2 linked regions of the Bernardetia sp. MNP-M8 genome follow. The protein of the gene in region 1 interacts with the protein of each later gene in a pairwise test. Links are inferred from orthologs where the notes say so. Each region holds a gene or a part of one and is shown on either strand. Other genes may lie near its edges. The genes, in order: ruvC and ruvA.

Evidence for each region.
Region 2: the proteins of ruvC (region 1) and ruvA interact in binary tests that used the Escherichia coli proteins (3 or more experiments, as listed by UniProt). The link is inferred for Bernardetia sp. MNP-M8 from one-to-one orthologs.

Annotation. Positions count from the first base shown.
Region 1 is NZ_CP147012.1:4,098,508-4,110,451, reverse strand. What follows is about bases 3,187-6,132. They hold ruvC (crossover junction endodeoxyribonuclease RuvC), read right to left. Parts: upstream 4,964-6,132; coding sequence 4,409-4,963; downstream 3,187-4,408. Other genes in these bases: V9L04_RS16695 (phytanoyl-CoA dioxygenase family protein), read right to left, coding at 6,087-6,132; V9L04_RS16700 (hypothetical protein), read left to right, coding at 5,060-6,082; V9L04_RS16710 (NAD-dependent succinate-semialdehyde dehydrogenase), read left to right, coding at 3,187-4,257. Outside these bases: V9L04_RS16720 (SpoIIE family protein phosphatase), read right to left, coding at 1-1,735; V9L04_RS16715 (HAD family hydrolase), read right to left, coding at 2,013-2,600; more of V9L04_RS16710, read left to right, coding at 2,884-3,186; more of V9L04_RS16695, read right to left, coding at 6,133-6,815; V9L04_RS16690 (shikimate kinase), read right to left, coding at 6,816-7,340; V9L04_RS16685 (hypothetical protein), read right to left, coding at 7,425-7,850; V9L04_RS16680 (hypothetical protein), read right to left, coding at 7,991-8,119; V9L04_RS16675 (cob(I)yrinic acid a,c-diamide adenosyltransferase), read right to left, coding at 8,379-8,936; V9L04_RS16670 (hypothetical protein), read left to right, coding at 9,289-9,966; V9L04_RS16665 (hypothetical protein), read right to left, coding at 10,092-11,438; V9L04_RS16660 (hypothetical protein), read right to left, coding at 11,905-11,944.
Region 2 is NZ_CP147012.1:719,547-731,252, reverse strand. Bases 5,211-7,918 are described here. They hold ruvA (Holliday junction branch migration protein RuvA), read right to left. Parts: upstream 7,003-7,918; coding sequence 6,418-7,002; downstream 5,211-6,417. Other genes in these bases: V9L04_RS03170 (NAD(P)/FAD-dependent oxidoreductase), read left to right, coding at 7,246-7,918; V9L04_RS03180 (LysM peptidoglycan-binding domain-containing protein), read right to left, coding at 5,269-6,258. In the rest of the region: V9L04_RS03200 (hypothetical protein), read left to right, coding at 1-248; V9L04_RS03195 (chorismate mutase), read left to right, coding at 379-1,485; V9L04_RS03190 (insulinase family protein), read right to left, coding at 1,570-3,642; V9L04_RS03185 (pitrilysin family protein), read right to left, coding at 3,789-5,129; more of V9L04_RS03170, read left to right, coding at 7,919-8,154; V9L04_RS03165 (PA14 domain-containing protein), read right to left, coding at 8,329-11,292; V9L04_RS03160 (PA14 domain-containing protein), read right to left, coding at 11,395-11,706. UniProt on the Escherichia coli protein: The RuvA-RuvB-RuvC complex processes Holliday junction (HJ) DNA during genetic recombination and DNA repair.

The sequences.
Region 1 (11,944 bases):
AAAATTGAGTTATTTGTTTGTCATATTCTAATTTATCTTCTTTTGTTATTTGAAAAATGCTGTCATTTCCTTGTTTTTGAACATATACGTTACCATCAATAATGGTATAACCTCCTGAATCTAAATCGTAAAATGTAATTTTAGAATTCTCTATATTTATTTTTGCTACTCTATGTCTGTTTTGTGCTTCAACTCCCCAAAACTCGTTTTTTTCTAAAGAACGAATATGAATGTTTGTATTTTTTAAAAAATCATTTTTTTTTGTTTCTTTGAGAATAGCATTAGGCTGATAATCTATATAATTTATTCCCTCTCTTCCTAATTGTGAAAAATAAATTCTGTTAGGGTTATGTTTATAATTAGTCATTTCGCTAATACGCAATCCACCTTGAGGAATTTTTAAAATAGATATCGCCTCCCATTCCAAATTATTTTTTTTCTTAATTTCATAGATTCCATCAAAAGACGATAAGAATAAATGTTCTTTTCCATCAGCTAAAAGAAGTGTTTTGAGTAACCTATTTTCTATGGATGTTCCTTCTATCGTCTTCCAATTTCCATTTTTTTGAAGATAAACAAGTTTTGCAACTGTTCCTGCAAAAATGGTATTTTCAAATCGTCTAATGTCATATATCGAACTTCCACTGATACCTTTATTTTCTGCCCAATAATTAACAGGAGAAGCGACATCTATTTTTGCAATACCATTATAAAATCCTGTCCAAAGTTGATTTTGGTTATCTTGGGCAAAAGACATTACAATATTATCTATCAATCCTTCTTTTGTAGAGATAATTTGTATTATATTTCCTTTATTATCTGTATGAATCACACCATTTTGAATACTTCCAAAAATCCAATCTCCATTCACAATTTGTGTGGCTGTAAGAAGCTGAGCATTTCTAAAAACAGTTTGGCTTTTTTGGTCACCAAAAGGAGTAATCTGAGCTGTTTCTAAATTATAAATTGTCACATCATTGCCTATGCCAAAAATAAGTAACTCATTTTCTGAAAAATCTTTAATTTTATAAATATCCTTTCCCTCAAAAAAAGAGGTGTTCTTTAAAGAATCATAAGAAAAATCATTTTTATTGTTGGAGACTTGCTTATGAAATAATTGTTTGCCATTAAAAAATAAAAAACCTTTATTTGTAAAAAAAGTGTCTTTTATATCATCTCTATTTATACGAATATGTTCTTTTACAACTCCTTTATCAAATTTGAATATAATATGTTTTCCTATTTGCTTTGATGTACCATCAAATGTATAATAAATTTGATTATCAATTTTTCCTACACTACTTGTTCTAACTCTATTCCAAACTGAATCAGCTAAATTTTCAGGATGCAACGGAATAAATTCCCATTTTCCTGTTGGATATTGAGGTCTCAAGTAGCCCGCACAACGCACCAAGCCATCAGCAATATGAATATTTCCGTTTTCACCTTCAACCATGCTATATACATAATTACAGGGTGTAAATATTTTCTTCCAACTATTTCCATCATACTCCAAGATATCTCTACTATTTGATGCTGCATAAATAAAACCTCTACTACTTTTCATCATAGAGCGTATTTCAGGAGCTGCATTATATTCTGTAGGAGCAAAATTTTGCAGTGGTGGAGAACCTATTTCAGTATTTTGAGCTATTGAGTCAAAAAATAAAAATATGACAAAGAAAGTAAAGAATAAAACAGATAAAGACTTTTTTGAGGGGTAATATTCTTTCATAATTTCAACGAACAGTAAGTAACAAATGAATTGGACTTTATTAGTAAATTATACAAATAGGATAAAATATAAATCAAGATAATGAAATACTTGAGTTTTTTCAAAAAATTAGTAAACCAATAGCCTTAAAAATTACTTAAAAAAACTAAACACTAAGTATTTATTTTCATTTTCCATTTCAATAAGGTTTTGTTAGTAAACTCAATTATGGATTAATCAACTATTATTATTTAAAAAAATTACACGTTAAAAATATTTTTTAAAACTCATCATTTATTCATTTCTTCCAACCTCTCTTTTCAATTCTTCTAATGCTCATTTTATCCTTTAAAGTTAGTAAGTAATCAGCAAGTAAAAGTAGCTCATTGTCATCTTCCTCTCCTCTATATTCTTTGGGATAAATTACATTACCATAATTTTCTTTTGCTTTATGAGGTGTATCATCGACAATCAAGATACGTTCTAATTTATAACCTTTTTTCTTGAGTTTTTTTAGAGGTTTGACAAAATGATAATGCGAACTATCAGAAGCCGAATAATCTTGATAATCATCAAAAATAGCATTAAAATTTCTTTTGTAAGTACATCGACTTCTAGCCCAAACAAATTCTAGTTCTATATCTTTTGGAATAATCTTTTTAGCAATTTCTTCTACATATTCATCGTCAGCAGAAGACCAAAGTGCAATTAGAAAATGGTCTTTTATTCTCTCAAAAAATTCTTTCAAATAAGGTCTTTGATAAATAAAATAATTAAAAACTGTAAAATCAAAAGGTCTATCTAATTTTTGTGTAGAACCAAAAACCAATGTTTCGTCTATATCAAGAATGAGAAGGGTTTTATTTGAATTTTTGTGAGTCATCATGATTGGAAAGTTTTGAGTAAAATAGAAACAGAACAATAAATTTGATTGCAAAAGTTCTGAGCTACTTTTAATTTTTCAAAAATATCTAAACCTTTTAAGAGTATTATAGATTTTATATGAAAATTTTATAGACTAAAATCAGCACACTGTTTCAAAAGTTTTATTATATATTGTTGTGGATTCAGTTCTGAGGAGTTGAACGCACAAAAGATATTGTAAATCCTCTGTACTGTACTAAAATTAGTCATTTTTTCAACTTTATTTTTAAAAAAAGAATCCAATTATGCCAGATAAAAGTAAAAATACAGTCCAAACAATAAATCCAGCCACAAACGAAGTCTTAAAAACTTATACACTTCTTTCTGAATCTGAAATTACAGAAAAGCTACAGAATTCTGAAGATGCTTTTCAAGATTGGAAAAAAACAGGTTTTGCTGAGCGTTCTGAATTATTTCGCAAACTTTCTCTTCTCTTGAAGGAAAAAGAACAAGAATTGGCTACTCTTATGACAAAAGAAATGGGAAAACCAATTACTCAAGCTAAATCAGAAGTCGAAAAATGTGCTTGGCTTTGTGATTTTTATGCAGAAAAAGCAGAAGAATTTTTAGCTCCTGTTGCCAAAAAATCAGATGGTTCAGAGGCTTATGTACGTTATGATCCACTCGGTGTTATTTTGGCTGTGATGCCTTGGAATTTTCCATTTTGGCAAGTATTTCGTTTTGCTGTTCCTTCGCTTATGGCTGGAAATGTAGGGGTTTTGAAACATTCTTCAAATTCTTTTGGCTGTGGAGAAGCAATGGAATCTCTTTTTTTAGAAGCAGGTTTTCCTAAAAATGTATTTCAAAATTTCTTAATTAGTGGAAAGCAAGTCAAACAAGTTTTGGAAAACAACCATGTAAAAGCAGCTACACTTACAGGAAGTGAAGGGGCAGGTTCGTCAGTTGCTGAAATTGCAGGAAAGAATATCAAAAAGACAGTTTTAGAATTGGGAGGAAGTGACCCTTTTATTGTCTTAGCTGATGCAGATATAAAAACGGCTGCCAAAACGGCTGTAAAAGCACGTACTCAAAACTCAGGACAAAGTTGTATTGCTGCTAAGCGTTTTATTATTGTCAAAGAAGTTTATGAGGAGTTTGTAGAAGAGTTCAAAAATGAAATGGCAACACTAAAAATGGGCGACCCAATGGATGAAAACACAGATGTAGGTTGCCAAGCGAGAGAAGATTTAGCAAAAGAATTAGCAGAACAAGTACAGAAATCAGTAGAGAAAGGTGCAAAGATAATTTTGGGAGGAAAGAGAGACAAAGCTTTCTATGAACCTACCATTTTAGTAGATGTAAAAGAAGGAATGCCAGCTTTTGATGATGAACTTTTTGGACCTATTGCTTCTGTAATAAAGGCAGAAAATGAAACCCATGCGATAGAGCTTGCCAATGATTCAGAATTTGGATTAGGTTCTTCTCTTTGGACAAAAGACATGAAAAAAGCTACAAAAATAGCTTCTCAAATAGAATCAGGAAGTGTGTTTATCAATGGCATGGTAAAATCTGATCCTCGTTTGCCTTTTGGAGGAATCAAAAAATCAGGTTATGGAAGAGAATTAGCTACAAATGGCATTCACGAATTTGTAAACATAAAAACAGTTTGGATAGCGTAGTCAGTTATCAGTGAACAGTTACCAGTAATCAGTTAAATACAGGATGGCTTTATCATTTCTGAATTGCCATTTTGTATTTACTTCTGACTTATAATTTCATACTTTCAACTTCATTTTATTACTTCTGACCTCTAACCTCAGACTTCTAAATTTATTTCACTCTATCAGGATTTTCTTCTAAGAAAGCAGACCACGAGGTACTTTTTGGAAGTAGTGCATTTTGCTGAAAATAATGACAAACAGCTACACCAACGGCATCAGTAGCATCTAAGAGGTCTGGAATTTCATCAAAAGAAAGTAACGTTTGCAACATACTAGCAACTTGTTCTTTTGATGCAGTTCCTTTTCCTGTAACAGCTTGTTTTACTTTTCGGGGAGCATATTCTTCTACCGAAACGCCACGAGAAAGTGCAGCAGCCATACAAACACCCTGCGCTCTACCTAATTTGAGCATAGACTGAACATTTTTACCAAAAAAAGGAGCTTCTAAAGCCATTTGTTGAGGTCTGAACTCTTCAATTATTGTACTTACTCTATCATAAATTTTTTGTAGTCTTACATAATGATCTTTCCACTGTGCTAACTTTATGACTCCAAACTGAATCAAATACATTTTATCGTCTTTAATTCCTAAAACACCATATCCTAAAACAACAGTTCCAGGGTCTATTCCTAATATAATTTGATCAAAAGAAGTTGGTTTCATAAAGTAGATAACACTTTCTAAGTGTGATTTTTGAATGTAAATTAAAAGTAGTGCGTTTTTTGTGCGTTGATTGATTTCTACTTTCAAAATTATTTAATGAAAAAAAATACTCAAAAGAATCTTCTAAAATTCTTCAATATTGTATTGATGGCTTTAGCTTGGTTTTATTTATATTCTCAAATCAAAAATCATCAATCTTTTTTTTCACAAATAACCGATTTATGGAACGAATTGCAAAAAAATAGAGCAACTTTGTTTATTATTTTTGTGTTAATGTTAATAAATTGGATTTTAGAGGCTAAAAAATGGCAAATTCTGACAAAATCATTAGCAAAAATTAATTTACTTCAATCTTTAGAAAGTGTTTGGATAGGTTTATCACTAGCCACTTTTTTACCATTAGGAAACTTTCTAGGACGAGCAAAAAATCTACCGAAGAAAAATCGTTTTGACTCGGCTGGTGCTTTGGTTATAAATGGAGGTTTGCAGTTTTGGGTTACTATGCTGGGAGGTATTTTTGGAATAAGTCAGTTTTTTGAGTTAGGTAATTATCTTACTTTTTTGTTTTTTGCTTTTTGGATTTTACTTTATTTTGTTGGGTTGTGTTTTTATAATAAATGGTCGTTGGTGAGGACACCAACAACGGCAAATTTAATAGTCGTCGGTGAGGACACCAAAAACGGCAGAGCAAGGAAAAATAAAATTGTCAGACAATTAAAATTCGCAGAGAAAGTTATAATTTGGCTACAAAAAAACCTCTATTTTGCCAGTCAGTATTCTCAAAAAGATATTTTAAAAACTACTTTTTTTGCTTTACTTCGTTATGGTGTTTTTTCGCTTCAAATGATTTTAATTTTCAAGGCTGCCAATTTTTCACTTTCTACTGAAAAAATAATTGTTGGTTCTAGTCTTTTATTTGCAGCAAAATCCGTTTTACCTGTGGGTGGTTTTTTAGTTGGACTTAGCGTAAGAGAAGCAACAGCACTTTATTTTTTTGGTACTTTAGGAGAAGAAAAAGTAGTAACCATTACGTTTTTACTTTGGATTATAAATATTGGCTTGCCTGTTTTGGTAGGTTCGTTTTTGCTTTTGAAGAATGCTAAAAGGAAAAATGAGTAGTGTCTTAGAAATTATCTAAAGTCATTTTTTCTGACCAATTTAGCTCTTTTGGTAATTCTTGATTCGAAAACTCTATGTGAATCACTCTTCTTTTTTTGTCATTTGTTGTTCTTTTCGAACTGTGTAGAAGCAAAGGTTTCATTATCATTATTCCTCCTTTCTCAACATCACAAATTGTTTCTGTTTCTACATACCAATCTATATTTTGAGGCTTGTATATTTTTTTAAGATGAGATTTTGGAATAACTCTCAATGCTCCATTATTCTCGTCCGTTTTATCAAGATGAATACGAATTGTAATTATATTTTCTAGAATCTGTAAAGGAGGCTGAACAGCAAATTGATTTTGTTTGACTGTCCAATAATTGAATTCTTCTAATTCTAGTTTTTCATCTACTGAAATAGTCAAATCTTGATGATAAGGAACATACCAATTCGAATTTTGGGGTTTGTCAAAGTAAATACTCTTTATTACAAAAAAATCGTTTCCTCCTAATTCTTGAAGAATTGATTTGAGTTTTTTTGTAAAAATCAAATTACTAACTTCTGGACTTTCCTTTAAAAACTGACGAATAGCAAATAAATCTACTGATTTTCTGACTGTACTTCTTGATGTATCTATTTTATCAATAAAAGCCGTTATTTTTTCTATTTCATCAGAGGAGTAAATAGTTGGAAGAACTGTAAATCCATTCTCCGAGAGTTCTTTTATATATGTTTTTGTATTTTCCATTCAACTATTTTCTTCCAGTTTTTCTAAAAACTCTTCAAAGTCATTATTTTTTATCTCAAAATGAGCTTGTCCATAAAACTCTTTTCTGTCTTCCCATTTTTGAGAAATTAATTTATACAGCTTTTCAAAAGAATCAGCTTCTTTGAAAAGTGGACGATTATCTTGCTGTTTTCGTTGTGTTTCAAAAGTTCGTTTTGCCAAAATTTCTATTTCTGTATTTAGAAAACAAACAATTCCATGTTGTTTCATTTGTTCCAAATTATCAAAGAAACAAGGTGTTCCTCCACCTGTAGAAACAATCGTCTTATCTAAATTAAAGGTCGTTTGAAGAGCTTTTTTTTCTTCTTGTCTGAAAAAACTTTCTCCTTTCTTTTCAAAGATTTGTGGAATGGTAGCATTATTTCTGTATTCTATCAAAGAATCTAAATCTAAAAATGTGTAGCCTAGTTTTTCTGCGATGATTTTTCCGAAGGTAGATTTGCCAGAAGCTGGCATTCCAATCAAATAAATAAGAAAGTTTTTCATTTTAGCATTTTTATTATTGGTGTCGCTATGCTAAAATACCAACAATGGAGAATAAGTGTTTTTTATAAAAACTATCAACTGTATTTACTGATTACTGGTAACTGTACTATCTGATGACTGACTACTAATAACTGCCTTATGTCTCATTTCACGAGCTATAATCGAATCTTGAAGCTGCTGAACTACCTGTCTATGTAATTTAGATTCCTTCTGAGATTCTTTTAAAAGTTCTTTTTGCCTATCTGTTTCTAACATCTGAAAAAATGCAAGTCCTCCCAACACTAAAATTACTCCCAAGGAAACAACAGCTACCAAACGCATTTTTTTACTTGTCTTTTTTACTTTTTGTTCTGTTTGTTCTTGCTTAGTTTTTAATTTTTCTTCTACTTCCGTTTGGACATAATCGTCTAAGGCTTCGGTTTGGATGTTTTCCTCTTCCAGCCATTTTAATAATTTTTCTTCTTTTTTTTCTTTTTCAGAATCAGATAGTGAAATAAGAATACGTTTCATAAGTTTTGATACAGACAATCATTAATTTTTATCAAAAATACAGTAAAAATAATCTATTTGATAAATTTTAAGTACAGATAATCAAAACTAAAAAAAAAGAAGGAGAAATAATAGATTTTTTGTAAAAGCAGAAAAAACAATTATGGATTTTTGATTCTTAATTTTTCACTATTTCGTTTTGCATATTCTGTTAATCCTAATTCTTTTGTATAAATAAGGATAATTATTGGACTATCACTTTTGTAATCCTTCCAAATTAACTGCTTCATTTTCTATTTTCCAATACTGAATATAATACCAAAATAAAAAGTAAGTGGTTAGTAAGACAAAATTAAAGTACTGGATATGGGAAATAGTGTTGTTGGTCAGGACACCAACAATGGCAAAAAAAGTACTTTTTAGTAAAACAATCGCCATTTTCCATGTTCCCACCGACGATTTTACCACCCATGTCCAGTACTATCATAGTCATTATAAAAATCCCTCGCTAATTATCTCTGATTACTTAACTAACCATTAATCACTTTTCTAAACTCTCGGCTTCCAAGCAATTTCATCAGCATTTACTTCGTGAGAAGTCATTCTTGACAAGACAAAAATATAATCTGAAAGACGATTGAGATAACGAATAATTATTTGATCAACTCCTTCTTCCTCTTGATTATTTAATTCAGTACAACGACGTTCTGCCCGTCTACAAACTGTTCTTGCCAAATGACAAAAAGAAACAGCAGGATGTCCACCTGGTAAAATAAAATGAGTCATGGGTGGTAATTCTTCATTCATCACATCAATTGCTACTTCTAAGTCTGTTATGTCAGTTTCATCTATTTGAGGAATGGGAATATGAGAAACTTTTTTTGGGTCAGATGCAAGCAATGAACCAATCGTAAACAAACGATCTTGAATTTCTATCAAAATTTCTTTTCTATGCTCTAGTTCTTTTTGGTCACGAAGCATTCCAATATATGAGTTGAGTTCATCAACAGTTCCATAGGATTCAATTCTAAGATTTGCCTTTGATACTCTTCTACCACTAATGAGTGAAGTTGTTCCTTTGTCGCCTGTTTTAGTGTATATTTTCATTGTGTTAAGTTTTTGTTTTTAGGTTTTATTCAATACCAAATATACACAGACTATGTTTAGTAAAAAATCTAATTTGTCTTGCTTAAATATTTCACTTATCTAAATCAAAAAAAAATTAATACTTATCGAAAATTATTTTACACTATTTAACACTGATTATCAACGCTTTAACTGAAAAAATATGACTATAAGTCATTTTTTAACTTTTAGTCTAAAACTTTATTTAAAAAAAAGTGTTATCATTGCATTCGTTTTGTAGAAACAATTTTTTTATGCCTTAAGGCATTATTTTTTCTATTAAATCAAAAATGAATCATTTTTTATCAATTACTTTTTTAACTCTTTATTAATTATGACAAACAAACTATTTCAATCTCTATTTGTAGCTGCTATTTTATTTTTTGTTGGCACATCTACTTCTTTTGCTCAAGATAACACACCTGAAGAATCAGTAAGCTATGGAGCATTTACATTGTATGGAAATTTTCCTTTAAGTGAAGATTTTAAAGACCAAGCTAAGTTTGGTGGTGGTTTAGGATTTGAAGGAGCATATTATTTTTCTCCTTTGATTGGTTTTGCATACTCTTTAGATGCTCAAGTTAATCCGTATAATAAGGAAGCTAAAGATGTCAGTTTTGGAGGTGTAAACCTTGGAGGCGTTGAAGATGCACAACCTTGGGTATATGGTAACTTGATGGGTGGTATAGAACTTTCTTTTCCTATAACTCCAGTAGTAGCTCCTGAGTTTCGTGCATTAGGAGGTGTAATGATTGCTAGAAGTCCAGAAGTAGAGTATCAGGCTTTAGGTGCTAATATTGCTACAACAGAAGCAACTACTGCAGCAGCTTTTGCTTATTCTATAAGTGGAGGTCTGAAAATTACTAATTACGATAGTGGTAGTGCTTTTCGTGTAGGTGTTCGTTATCTATCTGCTACTCCTAAATTTGATTATGGAAATAATCAAGAACAAAAATTAAATATGTCAAGTGCTCAACTTTACGTTTCTTTTGCTTTTCTTTCAAGAAAATAAATAGAATTCGTAAAATATAAATCACAAAAAAATCTACCTAAATTAAATTTGGGTAGATTTTTTTATGTAGAATTATGTGTAAAGTGTAATTCATTAACAATTTACCCTTCACAATTGACCATTCTTTATAGTGCTGGATAATAACTATCCAAAGTATTTACAATGTCTTTCAAACGAGGAAGGTTTACAGCACGACGAATTCCTGTAACAGCTTCTCCTTTTTTGTTCTTCAAGATGTCAATTTGAGTTTTTACTTTTGCAGGCTCACTACTCAAATTTTGGGAAACTGCTCCTTCTAAAATGACGATTGTATTTCTACTATTTTCATCTATCATAGAAATATATTGTCCATACAGATAATCAAACTCTTTATAAAGATAAATTACGTCTTCAATCTTTTTATTTGCTTCCATAATATGAGGATATTTTGACATTAATTTAGAATAATCAACTTTTCCACCTCTAGCAAATTCGTTTTCTAATTTATCAAAATAAGCTGTCACAGAAGTTTTGTTATATGTTCTAAAAACAGTCAATAGATATTCTCCATTTGTAGCATTACCTTCAGGTTCTTTGAGTTGAACATTAAATTTTAAACCTTTAGCTTGAAGATTTACGTATTCTGTTAATTTATCGTGTAAATTTGTAGTCTGAACCTGATAATTATCAATATTATTTGCAAAACGAGCATTTACTAAATTTAGCTTTGCATAATAAGCTGTATATTTTTCTAGTTCATTTTTAAACTCTTGAACATCACTTTCATCAATATCCTTTCTTTGGGCAGCAATTCCAGATACAAAACCCAAAACAGAAGTAGCAATATTAATAACAGGTGTAGCAGAAGCAATATTGCTCACAACAGGATCTTGCAAAAGCATATTAGCAATATTGAGAATTTTTGAGCCTCCTTTATCTCTTTTACTTATCAGCTTTTTTTCCATAAGCTGCATCACTTTATCATTATACGAAAAACCAAGTGTTTCATCAGCAGGATTATTTAAGCTATTGAGCATTGTACGATAACTTTCTACTTGATTGATTGCATAAAGCGTGTTCAAACGGTCATTAAGAACTTCAAAAAACTCAGCAGAATGAATCAGATTAGTTCTAACCATCTTATAACGAGCTTCATCTGTTAGTTCTACACGACGAGAAACACCTTTTACAATAGCATCATTTTTTTCAACTGTTTCTTTATAAAGACCTAAATCAGAAGAAAGTAAATTAATTTGGGTAGAGCGATTTTTCAGAGAATCTGTAAGAGCCAAAACTTTAATGCTATCTTGTTGGCGTTGATTAGAAAGAGTTTGATAACGACGTACAAAGTCTTGATTTTGTTGTTGGAGTTGGCGTTGTTGCGAACGGAGTTCGTCGATAGCTTTTAAAATTAGGGCAACACTATCTTGTGCAGAAACTGTATAAACCATTCCAAACACAAAAAATAAAAGTAGAGATAGGGATTTTTTCATTATAGAGATTTATGTAGTATATATAATCTAGGCTTTAACCTAAATTATGATTAGAACAATTTTATGAATTTTAACTAAAAGATACAAATAAAATCATTATCCAAAACGAATAAGTATTTTTTTATTAGAAACTTTCAGAAAAAAAGTCTCCCTCTAGTAAAAGAATGGAAGACTAAATCTGTTGTTTTTTGAATTATAAGGGCAGACTGATAAGACTAGAGCAAACTAACAATCTTTTACAGGACAAGGAATTCGTCGACCTCTTTTGAGTTTTTTCTTCTTTAAAGTATGTCCTTTCTGCGAACTACAAGAAGTAGTAGTAATCATCATAAAAGAAGGTAAAATCATAAAATAAAGAAGATAAAGGAATTTTATTTTAAAACATTTTATTTTTTTAAATCTCATTTTTATAGATTTCTGTTTTTTTATAAATTAATCGTAACGTTAAGATGTTATTTCTTATAAATTATCTTTTCTTTTTAGAAGCCTTATAACTTTTATATTTT
Region 2 (11,706 bases), 3.4 Mb from region 1 along the record:
CAAAAGTAGAACCACTTGTTTATCAACAGCTTAAAGAGCAATTCAAAAAAGCACAAAAACAAAAATTGGACGCTGAAAGAGAAGAGTTTTCTCCCTTCGAACATATAGAAACACTGCAAGCCGAGCAATTAAACAATGACACATTTATAAAAAAACGTTTCAAGAACAGTACGGAACAATCGCAACAAGTGCAGCAATATTTATACGCTTTACAGCAAAAAATAGCCGAACATAAACCTGTAAAATAATTTTTTTTAACACAAAATTATTCTCCTTATTCATCTTTGTTCGAAAAATCATTTTGACTACCTTTGAACTTTATTTTAGAATAATTACGTTGTTGTTTGTATTTAATCAGACAACTTTATTTATATATTTATGGAATTTGCCCCTTTATCATCGTGGTTTCCAAATAATCCTAATTGGAATACTGCAGATCATCCCTTGTTTATTGCTGGACCTTGTAGTGCCGAAACGCCTGAACAATTAATGGAAACTTGTCAAGAAATAGCTAAAAATGACAAAGTTCAAGTCTTGAGAGCAGGAATTTGGAAGCCTCGTACACGCCCAAATAACTTTGAAGGAGTCGGAAAAATTGGTTTAGAATGGCTTTTAGATGTCAAAAAAGCCACTGGAAAACTTATCACTACTGAAGTTGCCAAACCCGAACATGTAGAAGAAGCTCTAAAACATGAAGTAGATATTTTATGGATTGGTGCAAGAAGCGTTGTAAATCCATTTACAATGCAAGAAATTGCTGATTCTTTGAAAGGAGTTGATGTTCCTGTTATCGTAAAGAACCCAATTAATCCAGATGTTGCACTTTGGATGGGTGGGATTGAGCGCATTCATCAAGCAGGAATAAACAAAATGGCAGCTTTGCATCGTGGTTTTTCAAGTTATGGAAATACAAAATATCGTAATGAGCCGATGTGGCAATTAGCTATCGAAATTAAAAGTAAATTACCTACTTTACCACTTCTTTGCGACCCTAGCCATATAGGAGGAAAACGAGAACTGATTTACCCACTTTCTCAAAAGGCAATGGATTTGAATTATGAAGGTTTGATGATAGAAACACACCGTAGTCCTGATGAGGCTTGGAGCGATGCTTCTCAACAAGTTACGCCTCAACGACTTGCCGAAATTTTGGATAAACTAGTTATCCGTACAGGAAATTTAGAAACACTTGAAAAAGCAGGCTTATCAGATAAATTACAAGATTTGCGTAATCAAATTGATAAAATTGATAGAGAAGTTGTTGAAAACTTTGTCGCTCGTTTGGAATTAGTTAAACAAATTGGAGATTATAAAAGAGAGAATAATTTACCTATTTTCCAATTAGATCGTTGGCAAAAAGTGTTTGAAAGCCGTCCTGAATGGGCAGAAACAATGGAAATAAATCCTGATTTTGTTTCAGCTGTTTTCAAACTTATTCATGACGAATCAATACGTATCCAAACAGAACGAAAAGAAGATTTCTAAGAAAATCTAATTATATAAAAAATGCGTCATTGATATAATTTTATTAATCAATGACACATTTTTTATGTTTCAATGTATAGAATGTTATTCTACCATAAATACTTTAGCATCAATAGTAGAGTTGAATTCTACCTTTTGTACATCAACTGTATATGCTCCTTGTGGAGAATTAACTTCTGTTTTATAAGCTACTAAAAGACCAGTATTTCCTACTTTACGATAATCTTTTATCATTATTTCTCCTCCTGCAGTTACCTCTTTAATTAAAAGTCCTGTTTTAGGGTCAAAATATTGTAAACGTTCTCCATAATCTTTGTGAGTAACTTTAACTTCAAAGACAGATTTATCTTCTACTACTTGCGCTCCTACCAATTCAATAGAATAACCATTTGCTTTATCATACTGAACATAAGGATTGATGAAGGTTTGTTCTTTGATGCTATTAGTTTGGGTAGCCGTTAATTCTTGTTTTTGTCCTTGTGTTACTACATAGGCTTTTTTGCCATCATAGACTTGTTTTATTCCACTTTTAGGAACTTCTAAAGCTAGTTTTTGCTGGTTTTGAATGAATAATTTTTGCTCTATTTGCATTCCTGAAACATTCATTACTTGTTCTTTTTTCATTGAAGTAACTTCATTCCATTTTTTACCTCCAATTTTAGTTAAGTAATTTTGGATTACTTTATCAGCTGTCATTCCAATCAGAATGCGTTGGTCTGCTTGAGCTGCCATTTCTCCAAAAGCATCATAAATTTGAATATTTCCAAAGGGAGCTAATTTTTCTATCAAAATACTTTGGTCACCTACTGCTACAATTGTTATGTTTTCAGGTTTGATATATTTTTTGGCTGCATTTTGAATATCTTCTACTGTTACAGCATTTATTTTCTGAATATAGTTGCTATAAAAATCAGAAGGTAAATTATATCTAGCAATATCAATCGCAAAATTTGCCACTGTTTGAGGATTTTCTAATGAGCGAACAAACGAACCAATCAAACTTGCTTTTACTCTTTCTAATTCAGCCTTAGAAACAGGTTCATCTTTTATACGCTTCAATTCATATAAAAATTGAACCACTGCGCTATCTGTAACATCATTTCTGACACTTGCCGACATAGTAAAAGAAGATGAAAGCTCATCAGGACTCAATGAAGAATATGCTCCATACGTATATGCCTTATCTTCACGAAGATTTTGAATAAGTCTTGCTCCAAAACCACTATTTCCCAAAATTCCGTTCATTAATCTAGCAGCAACATAATCATTACTACTCAATGGATAATAAACAGGATAAGTAACATTAATAACTGTCTGAACTGCTCCAGCACGATTTGAAATTGCCACTTGTGGTTTTTCAGCAGCTTTTGGCGAATTGTATTTGGTAGTAGGAACTTCTTTTTTCTCCCATTGAGCAAAATATTTTTCTACTTGAGCTTTAGCTTCTTCTACAGTAATATCTCCTACAATAGCCAAATAAGAAACATTTGGACGGAAATAAGTCTGATGGAAATCTTTTAAATCCTCATTTTTGACAGCATTTAAAGTAGTTTCTGTTTCTACTTCTCCATAAGGATGATTATTACCATAATTTACCTTAGAGACTACATTATTTGCAATTTGCTCTGGACTAGAAGGTAAAGATTGTAAGCTAGATAAAGATTCGGTGCGAACTTTTGCTAATTCTTCATTCGAAAAAGAAGGGTTGTAAAGAACATCTGAAAAAATAGAAAGCAAGTTATCTGAATGACGTTTTAAAGAAGAAGCATAAATACCTCTTGAATAGGTAATCAGATTTGCGCCCATAAAATCAATTTCTTCATCTAATTTTTCTTTTGTGCGTTTTTCTGTTCCACGACGAAGCATAGAACCAAACATATTGAGCATTCCGACACGCTTTCCTTCCATAATTGGATTATAATTGACAACTAAAGAATAAGAAACTTGTGGAAGTTTATGGTTTTCAACTACAAAAACTTGTAAGCCGTTTTCTAAGGTAAAGGACTGAGATTTAGCAATTTCTACTTTGTGAGCTTCTCCAGCTTTGGGAGCTTTGCTTCGATCTAATTTTCCAGTAGAGCTAGAAGGAACAGGTGTACATTGAGTAAATAAGAATGCCATTAAAACGGCAATACTTAAAATAAATTTATTTTTCATTTTTTTATATTTATGTCGTTGGTTGGGACACTAACAACGGCTAGTTAGATTTTTTTTAACACTGAAGAATGTAAAATCAATAAATTTATGTTTTTAAAAAATTCACATTACTTTTATAGATTTCTTCATAAGTTTGTCTTCTAAATTTATTTCTTAGGTAAATAATGAAGAGTAACTCTATTTTCAGGGACAAGATATTTTTTAGCTGCTTCTTGTATTTCTTCTCTTGTTACCTTCATATAATTTTCAATTTCAGTATTGATAAGATTTGCACTTCCACCATAGACATGGTTATCAGCTAACGTTTCAGCAATTCCTGCAATGGTGCTATTTTGAGTGTAAAAATTAGCTTCAAATTGATTTTTGAGCTTTTGAAATTCTCTTTCTTCAATCAACTCTTCTTTTACCTTTTCATATTCGTTGTTCATGGCTTCTTCCAACTCTAAAGGATTTACTCCCATAGAAGCAATTCCGAAGGCAAGAGCAACACTAGGATTTTGCTCTAAATCTAAAGGAAAAGCTCCTACAAAAAGAGCTTTCTGTTGTTCATCTTTTACAGACTTTGAAAGCCTTGAACTTTGTCCATCAGAAAGTAATGTAAATAGCATTTTGGTAGCATAGTAATCACTTTGTCCACGAGCAGGAACTTTAAAGGCTTGAACAACAGCAGGAAGTTGAATATTATCATATACAGTATCACGAACTTCAGCCATTTGAGGAGGCTCAACAATTTTAGGTTGTTCAACTTTTTTACCTTTCGGAATTCCTTCAAAATATTTTTCTACTAATTCCTTTGCTGTCTTTGCATCAATATCGCCAGCAATACTCACTACAGCATTATTTGGAACATAATATTTTTCATAAAAACTTTTATAATCAATTTCTTCAGCTGCATCTAAATGTTCCATCGAACCAATTACAGAAGATTTGTAAGGATGTTTGGTATAAACTCGTTTCAATGTTTCTTCTAAAATAGAACCATACGGACGATTATCAATACGCTGACGACGCTCTTCTTTTACTACTTGTCTTTGTGTTTCGATGCCTGTGCTGTCTACTCTTGCATGAAGCATGCGTTCAGATTCTAACCAAAGAGCCAATTCTAATTGATTAGAAGGCATTACTTCATAATAAAAAGTTCGGTCGTAAGTGGTATTTGCATTATTCATTCCACCTGAGTTTTCGATATAATCATCAAATTCTCCACGCTTGATATTTTTTGAGCCTTCAAACAAAAGATGTTCGAAAAAGTGTGCAAAACCTGTTCGGTTTGGTTCTTCATTCTTTGAACCTACATGATATAAAACAGTAACAGCTACGAGAGGAACAGAATGGTCTTCATGTAAAATGATGTGTAAACCATTTTTAAGCGTAAATTCTGTAAACTCAATTTTAGAACCGTCTTTAGTGTCTTTTGTATTGCTTGGAATAAAACTTCCAAAAAAAAGTATAAGTAAGACTAAACTAGATAATAAGGATTTTTTCATTTAAATATATGTGCTTATGAGGCATAAGAAAATTAGGAAGATACAAAAAAGCAGTAAAAACTACTCATTGAGTTGTTTCTACTGCCCAAAATTACATAAATTTTATAGAAGTCTTTTTTGAGGAAAAGTTAAGATATATTTATTCTTCCCATTTTAACCAAACAGGAAACTCTTTACTCATTGTTCCTAACTTTCTCCCAGCTTCATGACTAATAATAATAACGACATTTTTGTTTCTATCAATATTCTGAATTTTACCAATAATTTTGACGGTTACAGTTCTTCCAGCACTTTCATTATATACTTTTATGAGAGTTCCTTTAGGAGCTGTTCGGTGCATTCCGACAAGTCTATCACTTTTTAAAGTTACATTACAAACACCTGATTCAGAATGAGGTTTTCCTTTTTTTGCTTGGCTAGTCATAGTGTTTGCACTTGCAACAATCAAAACTTCTTCGATTTTTTCTCCTTTGCCTACAATAATTTTTTGTCCTGCTTTTATTTGTCCAGAAGGATTATCATTTATTTTTTTTAAATCTTCTACACTGACTTTATACTTTTGGGAAATAGAATAAAGAGTTTCTCCATTTGCTACTGTATGATATATATGTTTTAGCTCTTCTTTTTTATTAGGATCTTTGGCTACACTATACGCATTTGAAGGAATGAGATATAAGTCCTGATGAGTGCTTGGATAAGGAATAAGTAATTCTTGTCCTGTTTGAATTTGAGTAGAATAAAGCTCATTGAGTTCTTTAAGCGTTTTTACATCAGTTTGAAACTTTGAAGCAATCGAAAAAAGTGTTTCGTTTGCACGAACTTTATATCCTTTGAGTTGAGAAATTCTATACGTCGTTTGAGCATGTGGAATGTAAATAATTTGACCTATTTTCAATGGATAACGAGCAACAGGATTGAGCGTGATGAGTGTTTCTTTATTTATACCATATTTTCTAGCAATTTTATAAATATCTTCACCAATTGTAACTCTATGTTTAATATATAAATTATTTCCCCTTCGTTCTAAACCAATAGAATCTTTTTTTGATGTAAAAGAAGAGAAAGCATACAAAGAAGATGAGGAAAAATGAATAATGAAGAAAATTATAAATAGAATAAAGAATTTCACGTGGTAGAGATTGGAGAATGAGAAAATAGGAATATAATTTTAAAACACAGAATTCACAGAGAAAACAGAGAATGAAAAATTTCCTTTTTTAATTAGGTTTGATTGTAGTACTTCTAACTTCATAAATCTAATTTCTAAATTTATTAACTGGTAACTGTTTTAGCCTTCTTGCAAACTATATGTAATCAACTCTTCTAAAGAAAGATCTGTGCCGTATTTTTTCAAAATGGCATTTATGGTTCTATCAGCCACTAATTTTGATAAACCTAGACTGGTAAGAGCATTGGATGCTTGTTCTTTTAATGCGCTGCTCATTCCATTTTCATCTTCCAATTGGAAACCTTCTTTTGCTAACTTGTCTTTCAAGTCTAAAACCAAACGTTCGGAAGTTTTCTTTCCAATTCCTTTTATTTTCTGAATAACAGATGTTTGATTATTAATAATTGCATTGGCAAGTTCAGAAACGTTCATTGCTGAAAGCATCACTAAAGCAGTATTTCGTCCTACTCCAGAAACACTAATAAGCTGCAAAAACATTTTTTTCTCACTTTCAGTAGCAAACCCAAAAAGCTCTTGAGAATCTTGTGTTACGCTCAAATAAGTGAAAAGTTTGAAAGGTTGTCCTTCTTGAATAATAGAATAGGTTTGAAGTGAAATTTTGACTTCATAACCCACCCCATTAATATCCAAAACGGCTAGTGAAGGTTCTCTTTTTGTAATTTTTCCGTTGAGATAGGCAAACATTTAATAAAATGGTAAGTGATGAAAGTTAAATTTTCGATAAATAAAAATGCTAGTATGATTTTCTATTTCTAATTTTCTAATCAAAGATAAGTAAAAAAGTGATTTTTTAATAGAATAAAATAGAATTTTCAAAAAACAAGCGATTTAAATGCAACTTTGTTGCATTTAAGAAGATAAACTGTATATTTGCAAATGCAATAGTGTTGCATAAATAAAATTATATAAATTTTCAAAGCTTATTTTATGAAAAATAAATCAAATTTTGATGTAATTATTATTGGTGGAAGTTATGCAGGACTTTCAGCTGCTATGGCTTTAGGACGTTCTTTAAGAAAAGTATTAATTATAGATAGTGGAAAACCTTGTAATAAACAAACTCCTCATTCTCATAATTTTATTACTCAAGATGGAAATACACCCAAAGAAATTTCAGAGAAAGCAAAAGAACAAGTTTTAAATTATCCTACGGTTAGTTTTCTTGAAGGAAAAGCAATTTCTTGTTCTTCTCAAAAAGATAAATACGAAGTTTTTGTAGAAAATGGAAATTCATTTTTTGGAAAAAAAATTCTTTTTGCAACTGGAATAAAAGATATAATGCCTTCTATTACAGGCTTTGCTCAGTGCTGGGGAATATCAGTTTTACATTGTCCTTACTGTCATGGTTATGAAGTAAAACATGAAAATCTTGGAGTTTTGGCAAATGGAGATATAGCTTTTGAAATGGCTAAACTTATCTATAATTGGAGTGAAAATCTAACTTTATTCACAAATGGAAAATCTACTTTGACTGAAGAACAGACTCAAAAACTACACTCTAAAAATATCAAAATAATAGAAACTGAAATTTCGGAATTTGAACATCAAGAAGGACAAATTCAAAATATTGTTTTCAAAAACAAGACAAAACACGCAATTTCTGCTATTTTTGCTCGTGTAGATTTTGTGCAGCATTCTGATATTCCAAAAGAAATGGGTTGCAAGTTTGATGAGAATGGATTTATAGAAGTCGATTTATTCAAAAAAACATCTATAAAAGATATTTTTGCGATAGGAGATGCTACAACTATGTTTAGAGCAGTATCGTTTGCAGTAGCTTCTGGCACAATAGCAGGAGCTGCTATAAATAGAGAATTGATAGATGAGAATTTTTAGATAAAAAAATCCATTCAAGAAATATATTTCTTGAATGGATTTTAGGATAAAGTAGGATAGAATTTTTTTTTTAGTCTAAAACTTCTTGCAGTTCTACTTTAGTAGAACTATTGTTATAATAGAGAATTTCTACCTTTTTAGATACCTCTTCTTTTAATAGTTATTTTATACTTATTATTCGATAATAATTTTCTTTACAATTACTTCTTTTCCATTATAAATTTTCAGAAAATAAACACCTGATGCCACTCCTTTGATATTCATTTCAAAGGTATCACAGCCTTTTATAGTAGAATAGTTAATTTTCTTTATAGTTTGGGATAAAGAGGAAAGCAATTCTATTGTTACTTCATTTTGCTCTATATTATCTACACGAACATAAAGAATGTCTTTTGCAGGATTTGGATAAGCCGTAATAGTAGTTTCGTTACTATTAGTTACGTCTCTAGTAGATAATTTGGCACTAGGTAAGGTAGAAGGATATAAAACTGTTTGAGGTACAATTTCTTTTGTCTGGCTTGCACTAGACCAGCTTAATTGAGCTACTGCATTACCTGTATTCTCAAAATACTCTAGTTTTATAGTGTAGCTCTGTCCTCCATTTAGGGTAATTGTACCTGTGTGTTCTGTAGCCCCTTGGTTTACCCATTTATCAATTAATAAGACCTCATTTACCCAAAGGCGTACTCCATCATCTGTATTGGTATAAAAAGTATAAGTTTCAGAATAAGCAGGTTTTATTTGTCCTGTCCAACGTACTGAATAAGTATCATTCTGAATACTTGATGAAGGCGAACTATTGCCCCAGTTAAAGTTTACAGTAGCATCAATTCTATTAATTGATGTTCCTGTAAAGTCTATATTGTTATAATAGGTAGCTTGAAGTCCTGTTCCATCTGTACTAACAGGTTCATCTAGCGTAGTAACATCTAAATAAATAAATTCTGATTGTGCTGTACTATTTTTTGCTGATAATCGGTATTTATAATCTTTAGAAGGTAATACTGTTAGGTCTGTAAAAGAAGTAGAATCTCTTTCAATACTGCTTACTAATCTATAGCTTTCTCCATCTGTGACTGATCTTCTTTCAAGGATAAATTCAGTTTCATTATTCGAATTGTCATTCCATTTTAATGCAACTTGTCTTGTCTGAACACTTGGGGCTATAAAACTTGAAGGTGCTAAAATTGTTGCTACTGTTCCTCCTTGAATCAAATCATTTGGATTGTAAAGGTTTGCTGCTTTATAATACACTAGAATTGCACTTTCGTTTTGTGGAGTTGAATTTCCCCAAGGTGTTACATTTGTTACTGGAATAGGATTTCCATTTGGAGTTCCATTCCCATTAGAAGCTGCTGTTTGCCTACCTACACAAATTACTCCATCACTTGTTTTGTAAACACCATACAAATCAGTATTACCTCCTCCTGCTTCTGTAGTTGGATTCCATTCTCCTACCACCAATGAGGAATATTTAGGAACACTAAATTGGGAATCATAAACTCTTACAAAATTATTCCATGCACTTTTACCTTGTGAGGGTTTTAGCATTTTCTGATACGCATTTGCAGTAGTTATTGTTCTACGTCCTACTCCTAGTACACACACGTCTCCATTGCTTGACACCTTTAAACTGTTTTTTGCCATTCTTGTAGTGTTTACATTTGGCCACCCAGAATTTGGATTTGACCAACCGTCTAAATTTGGGTCAGGATGAGGAGTTCCTAAAGAACCTGTGCCTTCAGCTAATTCTGCCATGTAAGTTGAGTTGGTAAGTGTACCATTGTTCAACTGAAATTTTCCTAACCAAGAGATATGAATATTGCCATTGCCTCCTGTAAAATTATTTTGAAATCCAGATGCTGTTGCATTACTGTTAATGGTATTTCCTTCCCAAAAATTCTCAACATTATTCCCATGAGTTCTTGCACCTACTACAAGTCTATCATTTGTATAATCTATTGCCAATGCATCAACATATTGGTCTGGAGAAGAATTAACGGTATTACCAGAAGGAGTTATTTCATGGTACAAACGACTCCACCACATTAACATGCCAGACTCATCCATTGCAATTACAGCAGGCTCAAAATCAGGTTGCCCACCAGGAAGTACACTTTTGAAATTCATTCCTATATATAGGTTATTGTTTCTTTTGTCAATACAAATAGATTGTCCTCCATATACAGGAGTTGGAGATGCTGAATAGCCTGTATATCCTGGACTAGCATTTGTTGGGGAAGCTGGGTCACAAGGAGAATTAAATAAAACATCTAAAGGCCACTTGCCTTTTTTTGTTCCTCCATTTTCATCAGCAATGACAGCATTGTAATCTGCCAAAGTCCATGATCGCAAGTCGCATCTTCCCCACATTTTTAGAACAATTCCACTATAAGCAACCGATTTAATTCCACCAAGTGGATTTGCTGAAGCAGGAGTTCCTTTCCATTCTTTTCCATCTTTTAGCCAGTGGGTTCTCCAATTATTGACTACTGTTGGTTGTCCATTTTGATCTAGACAATATACTGCACTCCAGTCATATCCATAGGCTTGACCTGATATGTAAAATACTCTTCCATCATTAGTAACATCCCATGGATGATTTTCTTTAGGAACTGATTTTGCCCAAACTGATTTGAACCACGAAAGTGAAGAAGGTACACCATTAACAAAGTTATTATCAAGTTTAGCAATAATATATCCTCCCTCTTTAGAGTCCGTATCAGAAGTATTGCAACTAATGTACAAACCCCCTGTTGGTTTATAAGGTTGAGAATTGGTTTTCATAAACCGAATATCTTCAACAGCTCCTTGTGGAAAATGTAGGACTTGCAGTACAGTTTGTAAGTCAGATGATAAATGTAAAATAAAGCCATACCGATTTGTTCCTAATGAATTTGGAATTGTTCCATTATAAGTCAATTGAATTTTAGGAACTCCATTAGCAATCCAATTTAGATTATCAGCATAGCCACAAACCAAGAATGTTCCATCAGTAATTTGTGTTATATCATAGAATGTTTCTTTTCCAGTACCACCTGCATAGGTTACAATATCATTTTGTGCCTGTAAAAAATTGGCAGCAAGCACGAATAAAAATAATAGTGTTGTTTTTAGTATTACAATTATTTTTTGCATTTTAGTTTTATTAAAATAATTAAAAAAAATTAATGTTTTTTTTTTGACATAATAGAGCTATCAAAAAAGATAGCTCTATTGGTAATAGTTATTCTATTTTTATTATTCAATAATAATTTTCTTTACAATTACTTCTTTTCCATTATAGATTTTTAGAAAATAAACTCCTGAAGCTAAGCCTTGAATATTCATTTCAAAGGTATTATTACCTTTTATAGTAGAATAGTTGGTTTTCTTTACCGTTTGTGATAGAGAAGAAAGCAATTCTATTGTTACCTCATTTTGCTCTATCTTATCTACACGAACATAAAGAATGTCTTTTGCAGGATTCGGATAAGCAGTAATAGTAGTTTCACTATTTTTAGTTACGTTTCTAGTAGCTACTTTTGCAATAGGGGAGAAAGCAGGATATAA